One region of the Streptococcus sp. ST16 genome, then DNA from elsewhere that is predicted to be linked to it. Evidence: riboswitches for the same ligand, from Rfam matches in the RefSeq annotation. Region 1 holds a riboswitch; each other region holds the start of a gene.

Region 1 (10,299 bases):
ACGGGGAAGTGACAGTATTGCTATCCAGGAGATTGCTGCGACAGATTTTGAAGAGTACCGTGAGGTAAATGAACTCATTTTACAAGGTCGTAAGTTGGGGTCAGATATCTTGATTGCCCAAGCTAAGGACTCAACTACTTATGATACGGTTGTCATCAGTAAGGCTGCCGATGCTATGTTGGCTATGTCTGGTATTGAGGCTAGTTTCGTTCTAGCAAAAAATACACAAGGATTTATCTCTATCTCAGCTCGAAGCCGCAGTAAAATCAATGTGCAACGTATTATGGAAGAGTTGGGTGGCGGTGGTCACTTTAATCTAGCTGCTGCACAAATCGAGAATATGAGTCTGTCAGAAGCAGGAGAAAAATTGACCCAACTTATCTTGGATGAACTAAAGGAAAAGGAGAAAGAAGAATGAAAGTAATCTTTTTAGCAGATGTTAAAGGAAAAGGAAAAAAGGGCGAAATCAAGGAAATGCCAACTGGCTATGCTCAAAACTTCCTGATTAAAAAGAATTTGGCCAAGGAAGCGACTGCTCAAGCAGTGGGCGAGTTGCGTGGTAAACAAAAATCAGAAGAAAAGGCTCATGCTGAAATGATTGCTGAAGCAAAAGCCATCAAGGCTAAGCTTGAAGCAGAAGAAACGGTTGTAGAGTTTGTTGAAAAGGTTGGACCAGATGGCCGTACATTTGGCTCCATCACTAACAAGAAAATTGCAGAAGAATTGCAAAAGCAATTTGGTATCAAGATTGACAAACGCAATATTCAAGTGCAAGCACCAATTCGAGCAGTAGGTTTGATTGATGTACCAGTAAAGATCTATCAAGATGTTACAAGTGTCATCAATCTTCGTGTAAAAGAAGGTTAAGTTTACAACTTCTTGACAAGATTGTAAAAGGAAGGAAAGTCGGATGGCAGAAGTAGAGGAACTGCGAGTTCAACCTCAGGATATTTTGGCCGAACAATCTGTTCTGGGGGCTATTTTTATAGATGAGAGTAAGCTCGTTTTTGTCCGAGAATACATTGATTCTCTTGACTTCTTTAAGTATGCTCATCGGTTGATTTTCCAAGCGATGATAGACTTGTCGGATCGTGGAGAAGCGATTGATGCGACGACAGTACGGACGATTTTGGATAGCCAAGGTGATCTCCAAAATATTGGTGGCTTGTCCTATCTTGTTGAAATTGTCAACTCTGTGCCAACTTCAGCTAATGCGGAGTATTATGCTAAAATCGTTGCAGAAAAGGCTATGCTACGTCGCTTGATTTCCAAGTTGACAGAGTCTGTCAACCAGGCCTATGAAGCGTCTAAGCCTGCAGATGAAATCATTGCTCAAGCTGAAAAGGGACTCATTGATGTTAGCGAAAACGCCAATCGTAGTGGTTTCAAGAATATCCGAGATATTCTGAATATCAACTTTGGGAATCTAGAAGTTCGCTCTCAACAAACAACGGATATCACAGGTATTGCAACAGGTTATCGTGATTTGGACCATATGACGACAGGTCTCCATGAGGAGGAGTTGATTATCCTAGCGGCGCGTCCAGCGGTTGGTAAGACAGCCTTTGCCTTGAATATTGCGCAGAACATCGGTACTAAGTTGGACAAGACGGTTGCCATCTTTTCACTGGAAATGGGTGCAGAAAGCCTAGTAGACCGTATGTTGGCAGCAGAAGGTCTGGTGGAGTCTCATTCTATTCGTACGGGTCAATTGACTGATGAAGAGTGGCAAAAATATACCATTGCTCAAGGGAACCTAGCCAACGCGAGTATCTATATCGATGACACACCAGGAATTCGGATCACGGAAATTCGTTCGCGCTCACGTAAACTGGCTCAAGAAACAGGTAATTTAGGTTTGATTTTGATCGACTACCTACAGCTTATCACAGGGACTGGTCGTGAGAATCGTCAACAAGAAGTCTCTGAAATTTCTCGTCAGTTGAAAATTCTAGCTAAGGAGCTAAAGGTTCCAGTCATTGCTCTCAGTCAGTTATCTCGTGGAGTGGAACAGCGTCAAGATAAGAGACCAGTCTTGTCTGATATTCGTGAATCGGGTTCCATTGAGCAGGATGCGGATATTGTAGCCTTTCTATACCGTGACGACTACTATGATCGTGCGGGTGAAGAAGAGGAAGGAATTCCAAATAACAAGGTAGAGGTTATCATCGAGAAAAACCGTAGTGGAGCTCGTGGAACGGTGGAATTGATTTTCCAAAAAGAATACAATAAATTTTCAAGTATCTCAAAGAGGGAGGCATAAGATGTCAGATGCATTTACAGATGTAGCCAAGATGAAAAAAATCAAAGAAGAGATCAAGGCGCATGAGGGACAAGTCGTTGAAATGACTTTGGAAAATGGTCGTAAGCGCCAAAAAAATAGATTGGGTAAGTTAATTGAGGTTTATCCATCTCTATTTATCGTTGAATTTGGGGATGTTGAGGGTGACAAACAAGCCAATGTCTATGTTGAATCCTTCACCTACTCAGATATCTTGACAGAGAAGAACTTGATTCGCTATCTAGACCAAGAATCCTAAAATGAAGTGAGCTTTGCTCACTTTTTTCTTTTTCTCCCGAATAGTATAAACGAGGGTAACCTCAGAAATTTATATCACTAAGGAGAATGAATGACGTTTTTTAAATCAGGAGTTAAGAAGAGTAGATATACTCAGTTGGGTGTAGGGCTGGCTACTTTGTTCGTTACGAGTACTTTTTTGTTTGGTGGGGAATCGGTTCAGGCCGACAGTGTAGCGCGTGGAGATGACTATCCGCTTCACTACAAAAATGGTAGTGTTGAAATCGATCAGTGGCGGATGTATTCTCGCCAGTGTACGTCTTTTGCGGCCTTTCGTTTGAGTAGTGTAAATGGCTTTGAGATTCCTCCTGCCTACGGAAATGCGAATGAATGGGGGCATCGTGCTCGTCGTGAAGGTTATCGTGTGGATACTAAGCCAGAAGTTGGGGCTATTGCTTGGTCGACAGAAGGTTATTATGGGCACGTGGCCTGGGTATCAAATGTATCAGGGGATACGATTGAGATAGAAGAGTATAATTATGGAGTTCGAGAAAAGTATAACCGTCGAAAGGTCAAGGCTAGTTCGATGACAGGTTTTATTCATTTCAGGGATTTATCCACTAGCCATAGTGCGGGTGAGAATGCTCGTAGCTCAGAGCTTCTGTCTAGTGGGACAATAGTATTCACGGGGAAATCGCCTATTATGGACCAACCATCAAGTACAGGACAAGTTATTGACTACTATTATGCTGGTGAGAGTGTGAGTTATGATCAGGTTCTTGAAAAGGATGGTTATAAGTGGCTTGGTTATTTGTCTTATAGCGGTTCTAGAAGATATGTGCAGTATGCAGAGCTAAGCAATACAGAAAAGGGCTGGAAAAAAGAAGGAGGGAGTTGGTATTACCGAGAGAATGGGAAACTCGCAACTGGTTGGAAGAAAATAAATGGCAGTTGGTATCACTTTAAAGACAATGGAACCATGTCAACAGGTTGGGTGAAGGATAGTTCGCATTGGTACTATCTAAAGGCATCAGGGGAGATGCAGACGGGATGGCTCAAGGAAAATGGAACATGGTATTATTTGGAGAGTTCAGGGGCTATGAAGTCTAGCCAGTGGTTCCAGGTAGGAGGAAAGTCTTATTACGTCAATGCTTCAGGGGCTTTAGCAGTGAATACTACTGTAGATGGCTATCGAGTGGATAGTAATGGAGCTAGAATCTAGAAAGAATATAAAAAAGAGGGCTTCACTACCATTTGCCTATTCTTTCCGATGGTATTTTTCCTTGCTTTCCTTTATAATGGGTGTATGGACAAGAAAAAATTATTATTAATTGATGGCTCTTCTGTTGCCTTTCGAGCTTTTTTTGCGCTCTATCAGCAACTGGATCGATTTAAAAATGCTAATGGCCTTCATACCAATGCAATTTACGGATTTCAACTTATGTTGAATCATGTCTTGGAGCGAGTTGAACCCAGCCATGTTTTGGTAGCTTTTGATGCAGGTAAGACGACTTTCCGAACAGAGATGTATGCAGACTACAAGGGTGGCCGTGCTAAAACTCCAGATGAGTTTCGTGAGCAATTTCCCTTCATTCGTGAATTACTAGACCATCTTGGGATTCGCCATTATGAGTTGCCCCAGTATGAGGCGGATGACATCATCGGGACTCTTGGTCGCTTGGCTGAGAAAGATTCCTTCGATGTGACCATTGTCAGCGGGGACAAGGACTTGATCCAGTTGACGGATGAACACACAGTGGTTGAGATTTCCAAGAAAGGTGTGGCTGAGTTTGAGGCCTTTACACCAGCTTATCTCATGGAAAAGATGGGACTAACACCAGCTCAGTTTATTGATCTTAAGGCTCTTATGGGGGATAAGTCTGATAATATCCCTGGTGTCACGAAAATCGGTGAAAAGACGGGTATCAAGCTCTTGCTAGAACACGGTTCGTTAGAGGGTATTTATGAAAATATCGATGGGATGAAGGCTTCTAAGATGAAGGAAAATCTCATCAATGACAAGGAACAAGCCTTTTTGTCTAAAACCTTGGCGACCATTGAGACTCAGGCACCAATTGAGATTGGACTAGATGATTTGGTCTATAATGGCCCAGATGTGGAAAATCTCGGAAAATTCTACGATGAGATGGGCTTCAAACAGCTTAAACAAGCTTTAAATGTTTCGTCGACGGATGCGCCTGAGAGTTTAGACTTCACTATCGTTGACCAAGTGAAGGAGGATATGCTGAGCGCAGACTCCATCTTCCACTTTGAACTTTTTGGTGAGAATTACCATACAGATGACTTGGTTGGTTTTGCCTGGTCCTGTGGGGACAAACTTTACGCTACAGACAAACTTGAGCTCTTGCAGGAGCCGATTCTCAAGGATTTTCTAGAAAAAACACCTCTAAAAGTGTATGATTTTAAGAAAGCGAAGGTTCTTTTAAATCGTTTGGACTTGAACCTGCAGGCCCCTGCTTTTGATAGTCGCTTGGCCAAATACCTCCTCTCTACTGTCGAGAATAATGAAATTTCAACCATTGCGAATCTTTATGGTCAGACTTACATAGTCGATGATGAGACCTTCTACGGCAAGGGGGTCAAGAAAGCTATCCCTGAGAGAGAGAAATTCTTGGAGCATTTGGCTCGCAAGGTTGCTGTATTGGTTGAGACTGAGCCTGTTTTACTTGAAAAACTCAGTGAACATGGACAGTTAGACCTTCTCTATGACATGGAGCAACCTCTGGCTTTTGTCCTTGCCAAGATGGAAATCGCTGGTATCAAGGTCAAAAAAGAAACCCTACTTGAGATGCAAGCTGAAAATGAGGTCGTCATTGAGCAACTCACTCAAGAGATTTACGAACTGGCTGGTGAGGAGTTTAATATCAACTCGCCTAAGCAGTTGGGCGTCCTTCTTTTTGAAAAACTCGGTCTTCCTCTAGAATACACCAAGAAAACCAAGACAGGTTACTCGACAGCCGTGGATGTGCTAGAGCGTCTGGCTCCTATTGCGTCAATTGTTAAGAAAATTCTAGACTACCGTCAGATTGCTAAGATTCAATCCACCTACGTGGTTGGCTTGCAGGATTGGATTTTAGATGATGGCAAGATCCACACGCGCTATGTGCAGGATTTGACTCAGACTGGGCGTTTGTCTAGTGTAGATCCAAACTTGCAAAATATCCCTGTTCGCTTGGAACAAGGTCGCCTCATTCGTAAGGCTTTTGTGCCAGAGTGGGAGGATAGCGTGCTGCTCAGCTCGGACTATTCACAGATTGAGTTGCGCGTTTTGGCGCATATCTCTAAGGATGAGCACTTAATCAAGGCCTTCCAAGAGGGAGCAGATATCCATACTTCGACAGCTATGCGTGTCTTTGGAATTGAACGTCCTGAGGATGTGACGCCAAACGACCGTCGCAATGCCAAGGCTGTCAACTTTGGAGTGGTTTACGGGATTTCAGATTTTGGTTTGGCGAACAATCTTGGTATTAGTCGTAAGAAGGCCAAAGCCTACATTGATACCTACTTTGAGCGTTTTCCTGGGATTAAAAACTATATGGAAGAAGTGGTACGTGAAGCGCGTGATAAGGGATATGTAGAGACCCTCTTCAAACGTCGTCGAGAGCTACTAGATATCAATTCGCGCAACTTTAATATTCGTGGTTTTGCAGAGCGAACTGCCATTAACTCCCCTATTCAGGGTTCGGCAGCAGATATCCTCAAGATTGCTATGATCCAGCTAGACAAAGCTCTAGTTGAGGGTGGTTATCAGACCAAGATGCTCTTGCAAGTGCATGATGAAATCGTCCTTGAAGTTCCGAAATCAGAACTAGCAGCTGTTAAAGTACTAGTGAAACAAACCATGGAAGAAGCCATCCAACTCAGTGTTCCACTCATTGCAGATGAAAATGAAGGGGCAACCTGGTACGAGGCTAAATAAGAAAGTTATGAAAGAGTTTGAAGCATTTGCCTTCAAGCTCTTTTTCATGGTTTTCTGTAAGCAGTTTCCTTGACTTTTCCTTGTATTTGCGTTACTATATGTCCATATAAGATATGGGAGTCTGTGTACAGTCTGAGAGGAAGTGTTAAACTTCGACCGCACCTGATCTGGGTAATGCCAGCGTAGGGAACGATACTTAGCCGAATTCTGCACCTTTTCCATATATGGTAAAGGTTTTTCTTTTTGTCAAAAAGAAAAACTGAGAAGAGGAGGTTTTTATGAAAGCAAGCATTGCCTTGCAAGTCTTGCCCCTATCACAGGGGATTGATCGAATTGCTATTATCGATCAAGTGATTGCTTATCTGCAAGCTCAGTCCGTGACCATGGTGGTGACACCATTTGAAACGGTCTTGGAAGGGGAGTTGGATGAGCTCATGCGCATTCTCAAAGAAGCGCTTGAAGTGGCCGGGCAGGAGGCAGATAATGTCTTTGCCAATGTCAAAATAAATATAGGAGAGATTTTAGGCATCGATGACAAACTTGAAAAGTATACTGAGACGACACATTAGTCTGTTGGGTTTTCTAGGAGTCTTGTCAATCTGGCAGTTAGCAGGAGTATTCAAACTTTTACCCAAGTTTATCCTGCCAACTCCTCTTGAGATCCTCCAGTCCTTTATTCGTGACAGAGAATTTCTCTGGTACCATAGCTGGGCGACCTTGAGAGTGGCTTTGCTAGGTCTAGTTTTAGGTGTCTTGATTGCCTGTCTCATGGCGGTGCTCATGGACAGTTTGACTTGGCTCAATGATCTTATCTACCCTATGATGGTGGTTGTTCAGACCATTCCGACCATTGCCATAGCGCCTATCCTGGTCTTGTGGCTGGGCTATGGGATTTTACCCAAGATTGTCTTGATAATCCTGACGACAACCTTCCCTATCATCGTTAGTATTTTGGATGGATTTAGGCATTGTGACAAGGATATGCTGACCTTGTTTAGTCTGATGCGGGCCAAGCCTTGGCAAATCCTTTGGCATTTTAAAATCCCAGTCAGCCTGCCTTACTTTTATGCAGGTCTGAGAGTCAGTGTCTCCTACGCCTTTATCACAACTGTGGTGTCTGAGTGGTTGGGAGGTTTTGAAGGACTTGGTGTTTATATGATTCAGTCTAAAAAACTGTTTCAGTATGATACCATGTTTGCCATTATTATTCTGGTGTCGATTATCAGCCTTCTCGGTATGAAGTTGGTCGATATTAGTGAAAAATATGTGATTAAATGGAAACGTACTTAAAAGAAGCATTTTGTAAAAAGAAAAGAGGAAATAAAATGAAGAAAACATGGAAAGTGTTTTTAACGCTTGTAACAGCTTTTGTGGCTGTCGTGCTGGTGGCTTGTGGTCAAGGGACTGCTTCTAAGGACAACAAAGAAGCAGAAGTTAAGAAGATTGACTTTATCCTAGACTGGACGCCAAATACTAACCACACAGGGCTTTATGTTGCCAAGGAAAAAGGTTATTTCAAAGAAGCTGGAGTGGATGTTGATTTGAAATTGCCACCAGAAGAAAGCTCATCTGACTTGGTAATCAATGGCAAGGCACCATTTGCTATCTATTTCCAAGACTACATGGCTAAGAAATTGGAAAAAGGCGCAGGGATTACTGCCGTTGCCGCTATCGTTGAGCACAATACATCAGGTATCATCTCACGTAAATCTGACAATGTAACTAGTCCAAAGGACTTGGTTGGTAAGAAATACGGTACTTGGAATGACCCAACGGAACTGGCTATGTTGAAAACCTTGGTAGAATCGCAAGGTGGAGACTTTGAGAAGGTCGAAAAAGTACCAAACAACGACTCAAACTCCATCACACCAATTGCCAATGGCGTTTTTGACACTGCTTGGATTTACTACGGTTGGGATGGTATCCTTGCCAAATCTCAAGGTGTAGATGCCAACTTCATGTACTTGAAAGACTATGTCAAGGAATTTGACTACTACTCACCAGTTATCATTGCAAACAACGACTATCTCAAAGACAACAAAGAAGAAGCTCGTAAAGTTATCCAAGCCATCAAAAAAGGCTACCAATATGCTATGGAACATCCAGAAGAAGCTGCGGATATTCTTATCAAGAATGCCCCTGAACTTAAGGAAAAACGTGACTTTGTCATCGAATCGCAAAAATACTTGTCAAAAGAATACGCAAGCGACAAGGAAAAATGGGGACAATTTGACGCAGCTCGCTGGAATGCCTTCTACAAATGGGATAAAGAAAATGGTATCCTTAAAGAAGACTTGACAGACAAAGGCTTCACTAACGAATTTGTAAAATAATGACAGAAATTAGACTCGAACACGTAAGCTATGCCTATGGCGATGAAAAGATTTTAGAGGATATCAACCTGCAGGTGACTTCAGGTGAAGTAGTTTCTATCCTGGGACCTAGTGGTGTTGGAAAGACCACCCTCTTTAACCTAATCGCTGGGATTTTAGAAGTCCAGTCAGGTAGAATTGTCCTTGACGGAGAGGAAAATCCCAAGGGGCGCGTGAGTTATATGTTGCAAAAGGATCTCCTCTTGGAGCACAAGACGGTGCTTGGTAATATCATTTTGCCCCTCTTGATTCAAAAGGTTGATAAGGCCGAAGCTATTTCCCGAGCGGAAGAAATTCTTGCGACTTTCCAGTTGACAGCTGTACGGGACAAGTATCCTCATGAACTCAGTGGCGGGATGCGTCAGCGTGTAGCCCTGCTCCGGACCCATCTTTTTGGGCACAAGCTCTTTCTTCTTGACGAGGCTTTTAGCGCTTTGGATGAGATGACAAAGATGGAACTCCACTCTTGGTACCTTGAGATTCATAAGCAGTTGCAGTTGACGACCTTGATCATCACACATAGTATTGAGGAGGCCCTCAATCTCAGCGACCGCATCTATATTTTGAACAATCGCCCTGGGCAGATTGTTTCAGAAATTAAACTAGATTGGTCTGAAGACGAGGACAAGGACGTCCAAAAAATTGCCTACAAACGACAAATATTAGCAGAATTGGGATTAGATAAGTAGAAAAATAGGGAGTTGGTGAAGATTATCCTTTATCAGCGCCCTTTTTCTTTTAAAAATGAGAAAATTTCGGTATAATAGTCAAAGATAGTCAAGGTTCAAAGAAGGAGTTTGATTTACTATGAGATTTAAAAATACATCAGATCATATCGAAGCCTATATCAAGGCGATTTTAGACCAGTCTGGTATCGTGGAATTGCAGCGGAGTCAGTTGGCGGATACCTTTCAGGTTGTGCCAAGTCAGATCAACTATGTCATCAAGACACGTTTTACTGAAAGCAGAGGTTACTTGGTTGAGAGCAAGCGTGGTGGTGGAGGCTACATTCGCATAGGGCGGATTGAGTTTTCCAGTCATCATGAGATGCTCCGCGATTTGCTTTACTCGATTGGTGAACGAGTTAGTCAGGAGATCTATGAGGATATTCTCCAGCTTTTGGTGGAGCAGGGCTTGATGACCAAGCAGGAAATGACCTTGCTGACTTCTGTAGCAACAGATCGTGTCCTAGGGGAAGAATCCTCAGTTGTCCGTGCCAATATGCTCCGACAGCTATTACAAGAGGTAGATAGAAAAGAGAAGTAAGATGAACTATTCAAAAGCATTGAATGAATGTATCGAAAGTGCCTACATGGTTGCGGGCCATTTTGGAGCTCGTTATCTAGAGTCTTGGCATTTATTGATTGCCATGTCCAATCACAGTTACAGTGTGGCAGGTGCAACTCTAAATGATTATCCTTATGAAATGGACCGTTTAGAAGAGGTTGCTTTAGAACTAACTGAAACGG
Region 2 (10,299 bases), on a different contig from region 1:
CCTGCGAAGCATCCCCATGTAACTGTACTGCCCAATAGTTGGCCAAAGATGGTAAAATGGCGAGCAAGAGCATCCAAGCCAACATTTTAAATCGACGATAATAGAGCATAAAGAGGATGCAAAATGCGACTACCGAAAGATTCAGAGCAATCGAAGGAATGAAGGATGTTTCCAAGGATAAAATTAGAAAGAAGAGGCTGATAACTGGTGTCTTGGTTGCTACTTTGATCATACTACCTCACCTCCCCTAGAGTATCAATGTTCAGAGATGAGAGAGGTTTGCTGATGGTCACGTCTTGGAGATGACTGAGCCCCTCACTAGTCATCTCAATCCAATAATCAACCACAGAGATCAAGGGATCTAAACGATGGCTAATGATCAGAAAACTTATTCCTTGATTTCTCTCCTCCACAATCCACTGACAAAAATAATGGCAAGCTCTATCATCCAAACCTGCAAAAGGTTCATCCAGCAAGATTACAGAAGCCTTGCTGGTCAAGATGGTCAAGAGCTGAAGAATCTTTTGCTGGCCACCACTTAATTGGTAGGGACTCTTATCAAGAGCCTGCTCCAGATCAAAATATTGTAAAGCTTGGAAAATTCGCTGATTTCTTTCAGAGTCTGGACTATCTAATTGCAGTTCCTCTCTCAGACTGACTCGGATAAACTGCTTCTCAGCTTCCTGAACAACACCGGTCAGATCACGATACAAACCCTTTTTCTTTTTGAGAACCGATCCCTTCCAAGTAATGAGCCCTTTATACTTTTGAAATTGAAGAATAGACCGAAAGAGGGTTGATTTCCCGACACCATTATCACCCAAAATACAGGAAATTCCTTGGTAGATAGTAAAATCCGCAAACGAAAAGAGGGGGCGATTACCCAGCTCACAAGTCGTTCTGTCCATATGGAATAGTTTTGGACAAGAAGCAACTTCCTTTGAAGGGACCTGTGTCATCTCAGAGCAAGGGATTTGAAACACCTCCCTTAACTGGCCGTCTCTTAGCTCCACCATATGGTCGATATAGGCTTCATAATCTGATAAATCATGGTCACACAGGATGACTGCCTTCCCATTAGAGGCCAACTCTTTTAGAATCTCCAATATCTCGATTCTGCTCTTGCGGTCAATGGAAGCAAAGGGCTCATCCAAGAGATAGACCCTAGGATTCATAGCAAAGAGAACAGCCAAAGCAGCCTTTTGCTTTTCCCCACCTGACAAGTGATGGATGGGACGGTTCAAGATTGACTCGCAGTGACATTGCTGGACCACCTCTGCTATTTTAGAATCAATTTTCTGAACGGGATGGCCGATATTCTCCAAGGTAAAAATCAGCTCCTCAAACAAGTTCTCCATGGTAAATTGATGATTGGGATTTTGAAAGAGAATGCCAACCGTCTGGACACGTTTCACAATAGAAAGCTGACTGACCTCACTCCCATCTATCAGGACTTGACCACTATAGGGGAGAGAACTGACTTGTGCAATGACTTGAAAGAGGCTGGATTTTCCTGAACCACTGCTCCCAACTAACAAGGTAAAGGCTTGCTCATGAAAAGTAAAATCAATCGGTTCCGAAAAGATTGGGGATTGAATCCCTCTTAATTCCAGGCCCATCTATGCCTTTCCTCCAGCTGCAAACTGATGGTAGAGTTTTACAATGGCACGAACCAAGATGGTACAGAAGAAAAAGACGGAAATAAAACGCACCACCAGCAAAGAAAGGACAAAAGGAAGGGAGAAGGCATAGTAACCTAATTTAATGTATTCATAGACAAAGCTAAAAAGGGTAATCCCAATACTATTAGCAGTTAGAGAGAGCCAACTTTCATAACGATTCTTGGTCACAAGAAAGCCAAATTCACTTCCCAAACCTTGAACCAAACCGGACAAAAGAGCACCTAGACCGAATTGGCTACCATAAAGAACTTCAGCAAGCGCAGCTAGCACTTCTCCAATCGTTGCACTTCCGACTCTTGGAACAAAGATAGCTGCAATGGGCGCAGCCATACACCAGAGTCCAAAGAGGATTTCATTGGCAAAAGCCTGCAAGCCAAGGGGGGCCAAGATCAGAGTGAGGATATCAAACAGATAGCCTGAACCCACAAAAACGCCACCAAAAAAGATAGACAAGAAAGCAAGTAAAATAACATCTTTTAACTGCCATTTTTTCAACATAAAAAACTCCTTTTTTAAAGAAAAGTGGGGTATTTGCAGAGAGTTACCAAAAGGATTGCCATCAAGTCTATCCTCTTTTGATAAACAAAAAAAACTCCAATTACAAACGAGAATTAGAGTTTACCTTACAAGATTAGACAGTTCTTTTCGACATACGAAAAAAACCTTTTCACATTTCCCTTCGCCAGTATTAACTGTATCAGGTTCAATGGGTATCATCTCAGCCTAAAGCACCCCAAATGTCTTTATTATTTTATTACTGGATCAGTATAACAGAAATTGAAAGCCCTAGCAAGATATTTGACTGGAAAATATATTTATATAGTTTCTGATAACGATTTAATCTTTCTATACACGAAGAAAAGCCTCCACATCAAATGGAGACTTTCTACTTTATCAATACAACTTCAAATCACGTGAATCAACTGGGAAGGATGGATTGTATGGATTGTGACGGAGTTTGAAGTGTTTGACATCCTCAATAGTCTGAGTTCCAGATAATTGCATGACTGTCTTCAATTCTGCATTCAAGTGCTCAAAGACTTGACGCACACCAACACTACCACCGAGAGCCAAACCATAGATCACAGGGCGGCCAATAGCCACCAAGTCTGCTCCTGAAGCCAAGGCTTTAAAGACGTGCTGACCGCGACGAACACCAGAGTCAAAGACAATTGGCACACGGTTATCAACTGCTTCAGCGACTTCTTGAAGCGAGTCAAAGGATGCTGGTCCACCGTCGATTTGGCGGCCACCGTGGTTGGTTACCCAGATACCAGAAGCACCTGCGGCAAGAGAGCGTTCAACGTCCTCACGGCATTGTGGCCCCTTGACATACACAGGAAGTCCTGAGTATGTAGCGATAAATTCGACATCGCGTGGAGACAAGCGTTGTTTAGCTGACTTGTAAACAAAGTCCATTGATTTTCCAGCACCTTCTGGTAAGTATTCCTCAACAATCGGCATACCAACGGGGAAGACAAAACCATTGCGCTTGTCGACCTCACGATTGCCCCCTACAGTTGCATCCGCCGTCAAGACAATCGCTTTGTAGCCTTCAGCCTTCACACGGTCCATGATATGGCGGTTGATACCGTCATCCTTACTAAAGTAAAATTGGAACCAATGAGGTGTTCCTTGAAGGGCTTCCGTAATTTCTGGAAGATCTACAGTAGAGTAAGAGCTAGTTGTGTAAAGAGAACCAAATTCATGCACACCACGCGCAGTAGCTACTTCCCCCTGCTCATTTGCCAATTTATGAGCCGCAACAGGCGCCATAATAATTGGTGAAGATAATTTCTCACCTGCAAATTCAATCTCTGTACTTGGATTTTCAACATCACAAAGCGTATGCGGAACAATAAGTTTGTGGTTAAAGGCACGGATGTTCTCGCGTAAAGTGAAAGTATCCTCTGCTCCACTAGCGATATAACCGAAGGCTGCTTTAGGAATGACTTGTTGCGCCATTGGCTCCAAATCATATGTATTGATGAAATCTACAGGTCCTTCTGCATTGCTTGTTTTATATGACATAAAGTGTCCTCCTTATTAAGTAAGCGTTTACTTTTTTCTTACATAAATATCTTAACCCTTTTTCAGATTCCTTTCAAAAATTTTGTCTGGAAATTTCAAACCGATTATCTGAATATGCCGCCAAAAAAGAGAGGACTCTCATTCTACCATTATCCTATATTCTTCTTTACCTTTAGGGAGCTTTATTTTATTGCCCACATATAAAAAATCAGATAATCCTAGTGACTACCTGATTTTCTACTTTTAAGCGTTTTGCCAATTTTCTTGGTCTTCTTTAAAGCGTTTTAGGAGAGCGAGTCCTTCTGGCGTAATGTAACCTTCTTCTTGGGCTAGGTGGATTAGTTCACTGTAGTTAGAAAGCGTCACAAGTTTGACACCAGCATCCGCAAAATTCTTATCTGCTTTTGGCAATTGATAGCTGAAAATCGCTACGACACCAAGAACATCGGCTCCTTCACGTTTAGCGGCTGCTACGGCTTCAAGAACTGAACCACCCGTTGAAATGAGGTCTTCAACAACGACCATCTTTTGACCTTGAGCTACACGGCCTTCGATTTGATTACCAGCTCCGTGGTCTTTTGGTTTGCTGCGGATGTAGGCAAAAGGCAAGTTCATCTTGTCAGCGATAATAGCTCCGTGAGGAATCCCTGCTGTCGCAGTTCCTGCAATCACTTCTACTTCTGGAAATTCTGCTTTAATAGCTTCCACAAAACCATTTTCAATTAGGGTACGAGTCTCTGGATAGGCTAGCGTCACACGGTTATCAGTGTAAATCGGTGACTTGATACCAGATGCCCAAGTGAAAGGCTCTTCTGGTTTAAGGTAAACTGCCTGAATTTTCAAGAGGTGGCTAGCAATATCTTTAGCAAGTGTCATGGTATTCTCCTTTTATTTTTCTAATCTATTTCTTTAATTCCAGTCCTGTGTCCATTCATCCTTGATGGCATGATAAGCTGCAACAGGATCTTCAGCTTGGGTAATCGGACGTCCCACTACGATATAGTCACTACCGATTTGATAGGCATCAGCAGGTGTCATCACGCGTTTTTGGTCTCCAACCGCAGCTCCCGCTGGACGAATTCCCGGTGTCAGACAGATAAAATTTGGATTGGTGGTCTGCTTGATGACTTGCACTTCCTGAGCTGAGCAAACGACACCATCCAAACCCGCTTCAGCTGTCTTCTTAGCATAGTGTAGCACAGACTCTTGCAGGCTGGTTTGGATATTTTGAAAATCCTGCATCTGGGCTTCTGATGTTGATGTGAGCTGAGTGACAGCAATCAATTTGGCTTGTGTCCCAAGACCTTCACGCGCAGCCTTCATCATCTCCACACCACCAGCAGCATGAACATTGGTCATGTCTACACCAAGCTGAGATAAGACCTTCATAGCCGATTTAACTGTATTGGGAATGTCATGTAGCTTGAGGTCCAGAAAGACACTATGCCCCAGTGACTTCAAATAACGGACAACTTCTGGACCTTCCGCATAATAAAGCTCCATCCCTACTTTTAGGTAAAGACTTTCTTCTGCTGGGAAAAGAGATAAAAATTCCTTGACCGCCTCAAAACTAGGAAAATCAAGAGCAATAACTGGACGATGTTCACGCATACCTTTCTCCTTTTACCTTTGCGAGCAAGAGAGTACGGTCAAAAATAAACCACGAAAAAAGGAACCTGCCAACAGCAAGGTTCCACGAAAAATGGGTAGTCTCCACCCTTTCACCGTCTAACCTTAGCTGCCTCTCTGGACTGCTTTAAAGGTTTTTTTCTATTCTATTATTTATAGTAGGACTTGTCAAGCAAAAACTTGAAACTGGACTTCTATACCATTCAAAAATCAAGAGAAAAAGTTAGTCTAACGACTCTGTGACTGCTGGCTCGTTTGACTTTGATTTCCCTGTTCTTCTTGTTTTTTCTTTTCTTCTTCCTGTTTTTTCTTCTCAGCTTCCTTAGCCTCTTGTTTGGCTTTTTCTTCTGCTTCTTCTATTAGCTTATCCGCTATGGTATAGCTGTATGCTCCAGCCTCCATATCGACTACACTCGGTTCTGTCAATTGGGGCTTGATTTTGCTGTAATAAGGCAATTTCTTGCTCAATTCTGACAAGGGAACCAAAACCTCATCTGTGTCCAGCATAGTAATTTTTAAAAGATCTGCTGTTGCCTTGCTTGGCGCTAATTCGATTTTCTGGATTTGACTCTTGATATCCTCACTGATGGTAGATAATCCTGTGATCAGTTCCTTCACCTGTTGCTCATCATTAAAGGTAACTGTCAGATAAGTCTCAGGCAAGTTTAAGCGATTTACAGGAGTTGACTCAACCGCACCACTAGAAAGAATTGGATAATACTCTTCACCAGACACATAATAACCGACAATATCAAACTCCTTAACCTCAATCGTAAAGTTAGTCGGAAATTGATAGTTAATCTTCGCTGATTCTATCCAATGGTTGGACTTGATTCGCTCAGCGTATGTTTCCTTATCCAACAATAGAGCTAAAGTATAGTCACTATCTTGAATTCCAGAAGCCTGTTTGATGTCATCCGCCTGCGTGTTACTATTTCCCTTAACCTCGATATTTTTGATGGTCGAAAGTGGAGTCAACAGATAGACTGAAAAAAGGAGGACTAGGACACTGGGTACCAAGATACTCACAGCTCGCCAAATATGAACAGGCGCAATTTTAGGTTTGGCTGGTTTCTCTGGTTTTTCTTTTTTCTTCTTTTCTTTTTCTTCTTTGACTTTAGGATCATCTTTTTTAGATTTTTCTTCTTTTTCGGATGATTCTTCGTCTGGAACAGTTTCGTTCTGGTCGGAATCACTTGATGACTTCTTACTTTCCTCTAACGACTTAGAGTTTTTCCCAATTCGAGCTTGTTTTTCCTTTTCCTTCTCCTCAGCTAGGGCAGCTTCTTCCTCAGCCTTTTTTTTCAGGTATTCCTGGTTTCGTTTCTGCCATTCAGACAATTCTTGCTTCTGGTTTGATTCTTTTTTCTTATCCTTTGACATTGATATTCCTTATGATAGGTCTTTTCTTAGTAGATCGTAAAAATCTGCAAGAGATTTCAATTCAGTCGAAGCTTTCATGCTAGCTTGGTACTGATCCTTGTGACTAAGCAAGTGACTGAGTTTCGCCTCCAAGCTTTCCAAGGTCAAGTCGCTTTCTTGAAGTTCTTCTGCATAGCCTTTCTTAACAAAGTAAGCTGCATTTTCAATCTGGTCTCCTCGACTTGCTTCACGACCCAATGGTACTATGAGATGGAGTTTCGCCATGGCCAAGAGCTCAAAAATCGTATTGGCACCGCCACGCGTTACCACCACATCTGCCATCTCCATCAAGGGTTGATAGAGATCGGTCACATAATCAACACGAAAGAGATTTTGACTCAACTCATTGAGGTTTGAATCTCCAGTTAAATTGATAATATTGTAGCGCTCTGTCAACTCTTTTTTATGGTCTGTCACTAATTGGTTAAATACACGAGCTCCTGCAGAACCTCCGACAAATAATACGGTTGGCAATTTAAGATCAAAGTGGGTTTGGATATCCACCAATTCATCTGGTTCTGAAGTTTTTTGATCTGAAACCTTTGTTACTGCTCCCACATGCTCGACTTTTGCGAGACCAGAAGCCTGCTCAAATGTTGAATACATCTTAGTCGCAAATTTATAGGCAATTTTATTGGCCAAGCCCATAGACAGGTCCGATTCGTGAATAAAGACAGGTACCCCTGACACACGCGCTGCGATAACCGGTGGCACAGACACAAATCCTCCCTTAGAAAAAAGAGCCTGTGGACGCAGTCGTAACATGATAAAGAGGGATTGGACAATTCCCCAACCAACTTTGAAGACATCCAGCATATTTTGCCAAGAAAAATAGCGACGCAACTTCCCAGTCGCAATAGAATGGAAAGTAACATCCAAACCTGACTTGAGGATTTCTTGGTGTTCGATTCCGTGTTTATCACCAATGTAGTGAACTTCCCAGCCGTCTTCGATGAACTTAGGCATTAACAAAAGGTTGAGGGTGACATGTCCAACCGTCCCCCCGCCTGTAAAGACAATTTTTTTCATATTATTCCTTTAACTCCGCTACTGTGTCGATAAAGAGGTCTCCACGTACTTCAAAGTTAGCATACATATCCCAGCTAGCATTTGCAGGACTGAGAAGGACTACATCTCCTTGAGTCGCAAGCTCATAGGCCTTGCAGGTCGCATCAGCAATATCTGTCGCATCTACATAAGTCACACCAGCCTTCTCTGCCGCCCGTTTGACACGTTCTGCAGACTGACCGAGGATGACCATCTTCTTGAGCCCAGTAATATCTGGCACCAATTCGTCAAACTCATTGCCACGGTCCAAACCACCTGCAATTAAGATGACCTTACTATTGTCAAATCCTGACAAGGCTTTTTGAGTCGCTAAGATATTGGTTGACTTGCTATCGTTATAGAATTTTACACCCTTTATTTCATCCACAAATTGGAGACGGTGTTTAACACCACCAAAGGATGAAAGAGTTTCCTTGATGGTTTGGTTATCCACACCACGGAGCTTGGCTACTGCAATGGTCGCAAGGGCATTTTCTACATTGTGGCTACCTGGAACACCGATTTCATCAGCTGTCATGACCACTTCCCCACGGAAGTAGAGTTGACCATTTTCCAAATAGGCCCCATCAACCTTTTCCTTTGTTGAAAATGGAACAACAGTGGCTTGTGTTTTGGTAGCCAATTCTTTTGCCAAGTCTTGGTTAAAGTTCAAAACAAGAAAATCAACTGCTGTCATCTTGTTCTGGATATTCCACTTAGCTGCCACATAGGCCTCAAAAGAACCATGGTAGTCGATATGAGTGGGCATGAGGTTGGTAATAACCGCAATCTCAGGATGAAATTCTTGAACACCCATCAGTTGGAAAGAAGAAAGTTCCATGACAAGCGTGTCCTTGGCTGTTGCAGTTTGAGCCACTTGACTAGCAGGATAGCCGATGTTCCCTGACAAGAGGCCATGTTGACCGGTAGCAGTCAAAACTTCCCCAATCATAGTCGTTGTGGTTGTTTTCCCATTTGAACCAGTGATACCGATAATTGGCGCTTCCGAGATCAAGTAAGCCAACTCCACCTCAGTCAAGACTGGAATTCCCTTTGCCAATGCCTTTTCAATCATGGGATTGCTATACGGGATACCTGGATTTTTCACCATCAGAGCGAAATCTTCATCCAACAATTCCAAAGGATGCCCACCAGTGACAACCTTGATTCCCTCTTCTAGCAAACTTTGCGCAGCAGGATTTTCCTCAAAAGGCTTGCCGTCATTTACTGTCACAATGGCACCTAGCTTGTCCAACAAACGGGCTGCAGACTCACCAGACTTAGCCAAACCTAAAACAAGTACTTTCTTATTTTTAAATTGATCGATTACTTTCATGTCTCAAACTCCATTTCTACTCCTACTATTTTACCATTTTTATGGAAATAATACTAAGCGAAAATGCTCTAGTCCTCATTCTGACATTGAAAAAGAGAGCCGAAGCTCTCTTTCTATTTATCTTCTTTTGCTCTTTTTTTCAGACATGAGCGTAATGTCTCTCAAGCTAAGGTAGGCGAGGACCAGCATGGCGATTGTGACAAAGAATTCTGTCGGTAATTGGAAGATTTGCAAGATGGACAACATCAGCAAAATCAAGAGTGCAACAACTACAAAGACCAAGATAACGATGTTGACTGTTCCTTTGATACTTTGAGGTGTCGCAAATACATAGAGTAGTAATAAGAGTATCCCTATGATTAAATAGACCATCTTTATCTCTTTCTAGCTCTTATTCAGCTGATTTTTTCTTTTTGTTGGCTTTCTCGCGCTCTGCCTTGTTGAGGATTTGCTTACGCAAACGGATAGACTCAGGCGTTACTTCCATGTACTCATCGTCATTCAAGAACTCAAGAGACTCTTCAAGGGTCAAGATACGAGGTGTCTTGATAACCGCTGTTTGGTCCTTAGTAGCAGAACGAACGTTGGTCATTTGTTTGGCCTTGGTGATATTAACTGTCAAGTCATTTTCACGAGAATTTTCACCGATGATCATTCCTTCATAAACCTCAGTACCTGGGTTGACAAAGATCGTACCACGTTCTTCGATAGACATGATTGAGTAGGTTGTTGCCTTACCAGCATCGATGGAAACAAGGGCACCACGGTGACGTCCACCAATTTCACCCGGAATCAATGGCAAGTATTGGTCGAAGGTATGGTTCATGATACCGTAACCACGAGTCATTGACAAGAACTCAGTTGAGTATCCGATCAAACCACGCGCTGGAACAAGGAAGACCAAACGAGTTTGACCATTACCAGTTGAAATCATATCCAACATTTCACCCTTACGTTCAGAAAGGCTTTGGATAACAGATCCTTGGTATTCTTCTGGAGTATCGATTTGAACACGTTCAAATGGCTCACATTTTACGCCGTCAATCTCTTTTACAATAACCTCCGGACGAGATACTTGAAGTTCATAACCTTCACGGCGCATGGTTTCGATCAGGATTGACAAGTGCAATTCTCCACGTCCTGAAACAGTCC
Region 3 (10,299 bases), on a different contig from region 1:
GAGCGGAATGCCTAGTATCATCCTTCAGTTTCCACTCCCGTATTTGATTAGTTTGTTGCTATTTTTGAAATTGCATCAGACCAACGTTGGTTGAAATCTTTCATGATATCTTCAAAGCTTTCTTTTGAATTACCAAGCGCTGCATCAATAATGCGTTGTTTCTCTTTATCAGTTGTACCGATACCAAGTTGAGATTCGTTATTCAAGTCACTAAAGAGTGATTCTTTTCCTTTTGGTGCTTGATTTTCTTCTACAATTTGGACGCCTGCCTTTTGACTAGATTTAAGTGAGTCTGGGTATTCTGCACCTTTAAGTGTCGGAATTCCACCATTATCTTTTGCGTAGTCTGATTCATTGACCAACCAATCAAGCAACTTGCGAGCAGCTTCTTTGTGTTTGCTGTGAACATTAATACCATAGTTATAGTCACCAGCCGAAGTCATGTATTGTTTCCCATCAGCTGCTGTTGTTGGAAATGCTTGAAATTGAATATTTTTAGCATTATCAGGATTTGCTTGTTGAACTTGTGGAACAGCCCAACTTCCCAAAACCATAACCGCGATTTTTCCATTTGCAAGATCCACTTTTGATTGTTCCCAATCTGATGTGGTTGGATCTGCTTCAACCAATTTATCTTTGGTTACTGTATAGAGCAGATTGTAGATTGTATTTAATGGTTTGCCAGAGTCAAATGGAGATTTGTCTGATGTCATTTTGAAACTGTAGTCCATATCACCTGCAACACCTGCTTTTACAAAATCCCAGTTTGACAAGGTCCAACCTGCCGCATAGTTTGTATAAAGAGGTGTCACTTCAGGATTCTTTTCTTTAATTGTTTTTAAAGCTTTTACGAAGTCTTCTGGAGTTTTAGGAAACTCTTTAATACCTGCATCTTCAAAAACTTTCATATTGACAACCATACCTGTCGCATTCAACTGGCTTGGAATACCATAGCTGACACCTTCGTAAGAACGATCGTTCAATGAAAGGTATTTTTCTGATAGTTCCGATTTTTGTCCTAAAGGCTCAAAGAAATTCGCATAATCTTGAGCCTTAATATCACCAGGAATCATTAACAAGTCACCGTAATCATCACTGTTCATACGAGTTTTAACTTGTCCAGCGTAATCAGTAATAGTTTGAATTTCCACTTTAATATCTGGATTCTTTTCATTGAATTTTTTGATGTATTCATCCCATTTGCCGTTTGCTTCCCAGTCTGTTCGATGGTTGATAAAGGTAATGGTTTCCTTTCCATCTTTCGCTTCTTGAGATCCTCCGTTTGAGCATCCTACCAAGACCATTGAAGCTAGAGTCACCACGCCAATACCTATCAAACTTTTTTTCATCAGATTTTCCTCCGTTGTTGTGTGTTTTTGTTTTAAAGATATCTTTTAATAAGATTATAGCACAATATTTTTTAAAAGTATATACTTTTATCAAAAAAGTATATACTTTTTTGAAGAAGCTAGATAGGCGCTTGTTTTTTTATAGTAGAGAAATAAATAGAACGGGCTGAATAACAAAAAAAGACCAGAATATCTGGCCTTTCAGCTTTTTTCATATACATCATTTTAAACTACAACAACCAACAATAAATAATCAGTAAAAGAAGCACCAATATAATTGGTTTCAAAGACTGACACAGCAGGACAAACTTGAGTTAGCATTACTTGTCTCATCTTCTTTCAAAAAGTATTCTAGTCCAATGAACAATTAATGATAGGTCATGTCATTTTCGATCCTCATCCTTATATACCATCTTAAAACTTCTCAATGACTGCTTCCAAATTTTGAATCACATCTTATTGGAACGACGTTTACGAATATCTTACCACACTTTATTTCTGGTGTATTATACGTGATACAGTTGAGTCTGGTATTAAAAGGAGTAACTAATTTCCTTCCTCTTTAATCTAAGTTAAATCAGAGCTGTAATAGCCGTTACTAGACCAAAAACGATACCCGGTGCATTGGCAGCTGCAAGTGGAATATCTCTTTCTTTTTTGAAAAGACCGTAGTAAACCCAGAGACTACAGTTGATTGCAGCAACCAAGGGCTGGATGAAATTTCCTTTTTGACCAGCTAGGTTGTTCATAATTTGTGGGAAGTAAGACACGTACATCATAACAGACATGAAGGTCGCTACCCAACCCAAAACTTTCATTTGTTTTTCAGACATTTTCAAAACCTCTTTCATTTTTATGAATCATATTTTATAATCTTTTTCCAAAACAATCAAGACTTTGATGCTTTTGTTATGAAGATGTAAACTATCACAATCTTGTGATAAGAAAAAGACCGGATTGCTCCGATCTTTCAATAGTTCCTATTCTCACATTCTGTTTTAAGAATAATTATGGTTAGCTTCAAATGATTAAGCGACCTATTTCATACGATAAAAATCAATCACTAGACCAGCAGGGCCTTTAACTAGTAGCGATTCTGTTCCCCAATCAGTTACAGCTGGACCGTGTAAAATCTCAGTGCCAATCTCTTTTAACCGTTGGTAATTCTGATTTAGATCCTCAATCTCGATGTGAAGAATGATTCCTGACTGAAAATTGTTCAAAGGAATCAGGTGATTTTGAGATAACATGAGACAATGACTGCCAATCGTAAACTGAGCAAAACTGTCATCAACATAATCGGCTTTTTTATCCAAAATACGCTCCAAGTTAGCACAGACCTGAGGAACATTTGAAACGATGATATCTAATTGATTTAAATTCATTTACTATCCTCCACAAAAAGACCGGATTGCTCCGATCTTTTCAAGTTCTGCTCTAAGAAAATCAAAGAATAAAATCTACAAAGTTTACATTTGATTTTCGATGAGAGGAATTATTTGATTGCGCGTGATTGCAATCCTTCTTCTTCCAAGAAGAGACGGAATGGTACGAGTTCTTCTGCTTCGTATTTTTCCTTGAAGGCTTTGATTGCTTCTTCTGAGTGAAGTTTTGGATCCAATTCAAGTACTTCTACTGGAAGTGGACGGTGTTGAGTAATGCGAGCATCGATAACAACAGTTTTACCTTCTTTGTTCAATTTAACAGCTTCTGCAACAACTGCATCGATATCTTCGATACGGTCAACTGTAAATCCAACAGCTCCTTGAGCTTCAGCGATTTTCGCGTAGTCCGCGTTAGGGAAGTCACAACCAAACAAGTGTTTGTTTGTGTCTTCGTATTTGTCCTTGATGAAGGCATATTTACCATTTGAGAAGACAACGTTGATAACTGGAAGGTCGTATTGAACGTTGGTAATCACGTCTGGGTAGCACATGTTGAATGCACCGTCACCCATGATGTTCCATACTTGGCGATCTGGATTGTCTTTCTTAGCAGCGATACCACCAGGAAGGGCAATACCCATTGTCGCAAAGAGTGGAGATGTGCGCCACATGTTCTTAGGTGTCATGTGAAGGTGACGAGTAGATGTTTGAGTAGTGTCACCTACGTCGATTGAGTAGATAGCGTCTTGGTCAGCATATTTATTAATAGCATTGTAAACTTGGTACAATTGCAATTCACCCTCAGTTTTACCTTCGAGTTTGTTCATGTAATCACGCCAGTTTTGGTTGTTCTTAACGTTTGCACGCCACCATGGAGTAGATTCAACTGGGTTCACTTTGTCAAGGATAGCTTTGGCTGCTTGACCTGCATCACCAAGGATAGAAGCGTCAAGGGCATGACGTTTACCAAGTTTGTAAGGGTCGATATCCACTTGGATGAATTTTTCAGTGTTCTTGAAGGCTTCGTAAACTTCAGCAAACGGGAAGTTTGAACCAAGGAAAAGAACTGTGTCTGCTTCAAAGACAACTTCGTTGACTGGTTTCCAACCAACACGGTAAGCAGAACCTGTCAAACCTTCATAGTTCCATTCGAAGGCTTCAAAGTTTTTACCAGTTGTGATGATTGGTGCTTTGATTTTACGTGACAATTCAGTAATCACTTCACCCGCTTTGACACCACCGTAACCAGCGTAGATAACTGGACGTTCAGCATTGTTCAAGATTTCAACCGCTTTGTCGATTTCAACTTCGTTCAAGGCAGGAGCAATGAATGAACGCTCGTATGAACCTGAACCGTAGTATGAATTTTCGTCGATTTCTTGGAAACCGAAGTTTACTGGGATTTCAACAACAGCTGGACCTTTTTTAGAAACTGCAGCACGGCAAGCTTCGTCGATTACTTTTGGCAATTGCTCTGCGTAAGCTACACGTTTGTTGTAGACAGCGATGCCGTTGTACATTGGGTTTTGGTTAAGCTCTTGGAAGGCATCCATGTTGAGTTCGTTAACAGGACGTGATCCAAGGATAGCAAGGAATGGAGTGTTATCCATAGCTGCATCGTAAACACCGTTAATCAAGTGAGTCGCACCTGGACCACCTGAACCAACTGCAACCCCGATTGAGCCGCCGAATTTAGCTTGCATAACCGCTGCAAGAGCACCTGTTTCTTCGTGGCGAACTTGCAAGAAGCGGATATCTTTGTCTTCAGCCAAAGCATCCATCAATGAGCTGAGTGTTCCTGATGGGATACCGTAGATTGTGTCTACGCCCCATGTTTTCAATACGTTGAGCATTGCTGCAGATGCAGTAATTTTCCCTTGAGTCATAATGATAACTCTCCTTCAAATATTTTTAAAACTTGATAAATCCGTTTTCATATACTAATTGGAAACGTTTCAGCAAATTTTTACTCTACTACTTTACCACATTTGTTTTGGGTCTCCTAAGAATGTGCTCAGAAGTTTTTATTCTCTATTACAGTACAGTTTGAAAACGTTTTATATAACTGTTTTATAATAAAAAGCGAGCAAGCTCGCTTTTAGTCTATTTTACTAAAGTTTAGCATGAGTGAACTGGTTAAAACAGATACAGAACTAAAGGCCATGGCAAGACCAGCCAGCTCTGGATTGAGAACGAGACCAATTCCTGAAAAGACTCCTGCTGCAATCGGAATTCCGATAACATTGTAGATAAAAGCCCAGAAGAGGTTGAGAAGAATACGATTGAAGGTTCTTTTGCTCATATCAAAGGCACGAACAACTCCTGTCAAATCATTGTGAGTAAGAACAATCCCTGCTGACTCAATGGCGATATCGGTTCCAGCTCCCATAGCAATCCCCACATCTGCTACACTGAGAGCAGGAGCGTCATTGATACCATCACCAACAAAGGCTACTTTCCCAGCCTGTTGCAGTTGATGGATTTCATGAGCTTTTTCTTCTGGCAAGACACCAGCAATAACCTCCTCAATGCCGATCTGATCTGCAATGGCACGCGCGACACCTGCATTATCTCCTGTCAGCATAACTGTTCGGAGACCACGTTTTTTCAACTGGCTGATGGCGAGCTTGGCATTTTCTTTGGGAATATCTTGCAGGGCAAGCAAGCCTTTAATTTCATTGTCAACAGCCAAGTACACAACTGTCTTAGCTTCTTTTTCCAGTTCTTCAAGTTTCTCCTGATAAGCACTCGAAATATCCATTCCATCTAGCATTTTAGCATTTCCAAGCAAGACTTGTTTCCCATTGATTTGCCCTGAAACACCTTTTCCGTGTAGGGCTTGGAAATTTTCTACAGGTTGAAGCTCAAGTCCTGCTTCACTCGCCCGTTTCACAATAGCTTGAGCCAATGGGTGTTGAGAGGCTTCTTCTAAAGAGGCAGCTAAGCCAAGCACTTCTGTCTCGTCACCGATGATATCGGTGACTACTGGTTTTCCTTCCGTCAAAGTTCCTGTCTTATCAAAGACGAGAGTTTTGACTTTCTGGATTTCCTGTAAGACGGTTCCATTCTTGAGGAGAACACCCATTTTGGCACTACGACCAGTCCCCACCATGAGGGCTGTTGGTGTTGCAAGTCCCAAGGCACAAGGGCAGGCGATAATCAAAACTGCCACCCCATAAAGAAGAGAGGCCACAAAGCTAGCCCCAAGCAAGACAAACCAAATCCAAAAAGTTAAAATCGCTAAAATGACAACTGCTGGGACAAAAATCCCTGAAATCTTATCTGTCAAATCCTGAATCGGTGCGCGGCTGGTTTGGGCTTTCTTCACAAAGTCCACAATCTGTGCCAAAACAGTCTCTGAACCAACTTTTTCTGCCCTAAAAACAAGCGTTCCACTATTATTGATGGTGGAGCCAATGACGGTATCTCCAACTGTTTTGTCTACCGGCAGGCTCTCACCTGTCACCATGGATTCGTCAATACTGGACACACCTTCGACTACAACACCATCAACCGCAATCTTTTCACCGGGACGCACTCGAATCAGATCACCTACCTTGACTTGCTCCAAGGGGACTTGAACATAGCGGTCATCACGCAAGACTTCTGCTGTTTTAGCTTGCAAGTCCAGTAGTTTCTCCACAGCTTGGGAAGTATTTTTCCGCATTTTTTCCTCAAAAACGGCTCCCAAAAGAACAAAGAAGAGGATAAATCCAGCACTTTCAAAGTAGACAGGAAGCCCAGCAAAGAGGGCTACTAGACTATAAAGATAGGCCACTAGAGTTCCCAGTGCCACCAAGGTATCCATGTTGGCATTGTGTTTTTTAAAGCTGGCCCAAGCACTCTGAATATAAGGACCACCGGCCACTAGCATGATAGGTGTTGTAGCTAAAAAGGTACCCCAATGCATGACTGGATGACTAATAGTCCCTGTCAACATCCCAATCATGAGAATCACAAGAGGCACAGTAAAGATACTAGTAATCCAAAAACGTTGCAAAAGTGACAAAGATTTTCGCGTCTTCTCAACTACGGTATAGCTTCCTTTTTGCATCTTCATGCCACATGAAAATTCATGTTGGCCTAATTCTTGAGGTGTAAAACGAATTGTCTTCTCCTCGTCCACGCCGATTGGTTCCAAGATGCCTTCTTCTTCAAAAAGAATTTCCTTATAACAGTTTGAAGGGGTGGCACGATGAAAGGTAATCTCAGCGGGAATCCCTTTTTGAAGCTGAATATGGGCAGGATGATAGCCTTTTTCAGCTGTGATACGGATTTTTTGAATGCCATTTTCTAAGTTTGCTTTCACAATTTCAGTCATAGTCTCCTCCTACTCTACAATCATCTTGCCGTGCATCATGTTCATACCACATGCAAAGCCAAACTCTCCAGCCTGTTCAGGTGTGATTTCCACTACATATTGTTCCCCCATAGGCAAGTCCGCATGCACTCCAAAGTCTGGAAAGACGATCTGATCTAGACAGGGTGAAGGGTCCTTGCGGTCAAAGACAATACGGGCTGGCACTGATTTTTTAAGAATAATCAACTCAGGCGTATAGCCCCCCATGACTTCCACTCGGATCTCTTGGTAGCCCTTTTTTTGCTGGGCCTTCTGTCCAGATTTTTCAGGCTTTTTGAAAAACCAAAACAAGATAAACGCGATAAGGGCAATACAAATAATGGTTACAATACTATTTAACATGACGTCTCCTTTACATACAATTACATTTGACTTCAGCAACTGCGCTAGCTTTTTTCTCTGAAATCACAGCTTCCAAATCTTCCAAGTCAGCTAGAGTAAAATCACATTCAGCAATCAAATCAGCCAACAAGTTCTTAATCCTACGAGAACAAACCTTGTCTTTGATATCTTGGATAAGCAAGTTTCGACTTTGATCCAGAGTTAAAAGACCTGAATAAACAAAGGATTTGCCCTCTTTTCTTCTAGTCAAACACTCTTTCTCAACTAAACGAGCCAAAAGTGTCTGAACCGTGGACTTGGACCAGTCAAACCGCTCCGCCAGAACCCTGATCAAATCTGTACTAGTCTGTTCACCTTGCATCCAAATAATCTTCATAACCTGCCATTCTGCATCTGAAATCTGCATCAGCACACCTCCAAAATCTACATTTGTCAATTACATTTATTAGTATACTCCAAAAATCTACATTTGTCAATTATAAATTTTCTTATTTCTTCGAAAAATAGAATTTTAATGATGTAACGAGAGATTTACAGTCAAATTTTACTATATAAACTATAAAAATATGCTATACTGAAGAAAAAAAGAAAACAACCACTAGGGGTGCGTAAAGCTGAGATTAACAACTGTTAGATCCCTTTGACTCAATCTAGGTAATGCTAGCTGATGGAAGTGGAAATGATAATGGGGACTAGCTGGTCTTCTATTGCTTTCCTCAAACAGACTAGCTTGTTCTTAAGAATACAAACTTCAGTTGGTTGGGAGGTTTTAGATGACTTATTTACCCGTTGCTTTGACCATTGCAGGGACTGACCCTAGTGGCGGTGCTGGCATTATGGCTGATTTAAAGTCATTCCAAGCTAGAGATGTCTATGGAATGGCCGTTGTGACCAGCCTTGTCGCTCAAAATACCAGAGGCGTTCAATTAATCGAACACGTCTCCAACCAAATGCTGGAAGCTCAATTGGATAGTGTCTTTTCGGATATCAAGCCTCAGGCTGTGAAAACAGGGATGTTGGCAACTACTGAGATCATGGAGATCATCCAACCCTATCTTAAAAAGCTTGACTGTCCCTATGTGCTGGATCCTGTTATGGTCGCTACGAGTGGGGACACCCTGATTGATTCTAGTGCCAGAGACTACCTAAAAACAAATCTGCTTCCCCATGCAACCATCATCACTCCGAATCTTCCTGAGGCAGAAGAGATTGTTGGTTTTTCGATTCATGATCCAGAAGACATGCAGCGTGCTGGTCGCCTGATTATAAAAGAATTTGGTCCTCAGTCCGTTGTTATCAAAGGTGGCCATCTTGAAGGTGGTGCCAAGGATTTCCTTTTTACCAAGGATGAACAATTTGTCTGGGAAAGTCCAAGAATTCAAACTTGTCACACCCATGGTACTGGATGTACCTTTGCTGCTGTGATTACGGCTGAACTAGCCAAGGGCAGAAGTCTTTACCAGGCAGTTGATAAGGCCAAGGCCTTTATCACAAAAGCCATCCAAGACGCTCCTCAACTCGGTCATGGTTCTGGACCAGTCAACCATACAACTTTTAAAGATTAAGAAAAAACTCTCTAGTTCCCGCAATAAGGAAATTAGAGAGTTTTTGATTAGGAAACAATGTCATCTAGCTTTGTTAAAAAGGCTTGTGTTTTTGCCTCAATATCTTCTGCCTGCATCAAATCACGTACGACAGCTACTCCAGCTATACCCGTGCCAATAAGTTGGTCAATATTCTCTGACGTCAGGCCTCCGATAGCAACTACTGGAATGGCGACCGTTTGGCAAATTGTTTTCAAGGTTGAAATCAGGGTGATGGGTGCATTTTCTTTGGTCGTAGTCGGGAAAATGGCTCCTGTTCCCAAGTAATCCGCACCCGATGTTTCTGCTTCGAGGGCTCTTTTAACTGTTTTAGCAGTGACACCGAGGATTTTTTCAGGACCTAGGACTTTGCGGGCAACCGAAACTGGTAGTTCATCGTCTCCGATATGTAGACCTGCTGCATCAACGGCAAGACAGACATCCAACCGATCATCAATAATCAAAGGTACCTGATAGGCATCTGTTATTTCCTTAACTTGTTTTGCCAGTTGATAGTATTGATTGGTAGTGAGATTTTTTTCTCGTAGTTGGATTATGGTAACACCTGAACGGCAGGCGGTCTCGACTTTTTCAAGAAATCTTTCCAAGGAATCTTGGTAGCGATTGGTTACCAGATACAGTCTAAGTGATTCTCTATTCATAAAATTCTCCTTTGATGGCATCTAGCCAGTTTTCGTCTCTTTTTAGGAGAGAGAGTTGATTTAGAACTTGGTAACGAAAATTTTCCAATCCCATTCCTTTAACAACGATTCTCTCAGCAGAGATATTGAGATAAGAGACCGCTAGGCAAGAAGCTTCAAAGGCAGTCTTTCCTTGGCTGAGAAAAACGGCTGTCAAGGCTCCAACCAAGTCTCCTGTCCCTGTTATCCAGTCTAATTCGTCACAGCCATTTCCCAATATTGCAACCTGATTCTCCGAAACGATGAGATCCTTGGGGCCAGTGACTAGGAACGACATACCAGGATAGGTCTGACACCAGTCTTTCAAGACTTGAAGCAAATCCTCAGTTTCTTGATCTTTAGCACTCGCATCAACTCCAACTCCGTGGTGTTTTAAGCCAACAAGACTTCGGATTTCTGACATATTTCCTTTAAGGACCGTGGGCTTGTATTCAAAAAGATCTCTGACTAGATCCTTACGAATGGGGGAAGCCGCAACGCCAACCGCATCTACTACCATTGGGAGAGAAGCTTGGTTTGCATAAGTAGCTGCCAGACGGATTGCTTTCTCCTTCTCAGCTGACAAATGCCCCAGATTGA

Evidence for each region. A riboswitch is a leader RNA that binds a small molecule or an ion and turns the genes downstream of it on or off. The one in region 1 is predicted to bind thiamine pyrophosphate.
Region 2: linked by a shared signal. The riboswitch ahead of ACIY14_RS04645 (ECF transporter S component) and the one ahead of ACIY14_RS05850 (MTH1187 family thiamine-binding protein) in region 1 are both predicted to bind thiamine pyrophosphate.
Region 3: linked by a shared signal. The riboswitch ahead of thiD (bifunctional hydroxymethylpyrimidine kinase/phosphomethylpyrimidine kinase) and the one ahead of ACIY14_RS05850 (MTH1187 family thiamine-binding protein) in region 1 are both predicted to bind thiamine pyrophosphate.

What each region holds. Positions count from the first base shown of each region.
Region 1 is NZ_JBJUSE010000007.1:29,958-40,256, forward strand. It holds gene ACIY14_RS05820 (DHH family phosphoesterase) at 1-418, shown strand, start outside; gene rplI (50S ribosomal protein L9) at 415-867, shown strand; gene dnaB (replicative DNA helicase) at 911-2,263, shown strand; gene ACIY14_RS05835 (Veg family protein) at 2,265-2,540, shown strand; gene ACIY14_RS05840 (CHAP domain-containing protein) at 2,631-3,740, shown strand; gene polA (DNA polymerase I) at 3,825-6,458, shown strand; TPP riboswitch at 6,562-6,664, shown strand; gene ACIY14_RS05850 (MTH1187 family thiamine-binding protein) at 6,737-7,027, shown strand; gene ACIY14_RS05855 (ABC transporter permease) at 6,990-7,748, shown strand; gene ACIY14_RS05860 (ABC transporter substrate-binding protein) at 7,784-8,791, shown strand; gene ACIY14_RS05865 (ABC transporter ATP-binding protein) at 8,791-9,519, shown strand; gene ACIY14_RS05870 (CtsR family transcriptional regulator) at 9,638-10,096, shown strand; gene ACIY14_RS05875 (ATP-dependent Clp protease ATP-binding subunit) at 10,098-10,299, shown strand, end outside.
Region 2 is NZ_JBJUSE010000004.1:176,815-187,113, forward strand. It holds gene ACIY14_RS04635 (energy-coupling factor transporter transmembrane component T) at 1-232, opposite strand, end outside; gene ACIY14_RS04640 (ATP-binding cassette domain-containing protein) at 234-1,619, opposite strand; gene ACIY14_RS04645 (ECF transporter S component) at 1,620-2,180, opposite strand; TPP riboswitch at 2,340-2,428, opposite strand; gene lctO (L-lactate oxidase) at 2,577-3,713, opposite strand; gene pyrE (orotate phosphoribosyltransferase) at 3,957-4,589, opposite strand; gene pyrF (orotidine-5'-phosphate decarboxylase) at 4,623-5,324, opposite strand; gene ACIY14_RS04665 (cell division protein FtsQ/DivIB) at 5,571-6,725, opposite strand; gene ACIY14_RS04670 (UDP-N-acetylglucosamine--N-acetylmuramyl-(pentapeptide) pyrophosphoryl-undecaprenol N-acetylglucosamine transferase) at 6,735-7,793, opposite strand; gene murD (UDP-N-acetylmuramoyl-L-alanine--D-glutamate ligase) at 7,795-9,147, opposite strand; gene ACIY14_RS04680 (DUF3165 family protein) at 9,265-9,519, opposite strand; gene typA (translational GTPase TypA) at 9,539-10,299, opposite strand, start outside.
Region 3 is NZ_JBJUSE010000004.1:164,689-174,987, forward strand. It holds gene ACIY14_RS04575 (ABC transporter substrate-binding protein) at 48-1,349, opposite strand; gene ACIY14_RS04580 (SemiSWEET family transporter) at 1,922-2,182, opposite strand; gene ACIY14_RS04585 (VOC family protein) at 2,387-2,734, opposite strand; gene spxB (pyruvate oxidase) at 2,845-4,620, opposite strand; gene ACIY14_RS04595 (heavy metal translocating P-type ATPase) at 4,833-7,055, opposite strand; gene ACIY14_RS04600 (cupredoxin domain-containing protein) at 7,065-7,436, opposite strand; gene ACIY14_RS04605 (CopY/TcrY family copper transport repressor) at 7,447-7,842, opposite strand; TPP riboswitch at 8,027-8,125, shown strand; gene thiD (bifunctional hydroxymethylpyrimidine kinase/phosphomethylpyrimidine kinase) at 8,210-9,001, shown strand; gene thiE (thiamine phosphate synthase) at 9,049-9,681, opposite strand; gene ACIY14_RS04620 (hydroxyethylthiazole kinase) at 9,674-10,299, opposite strand, start outside.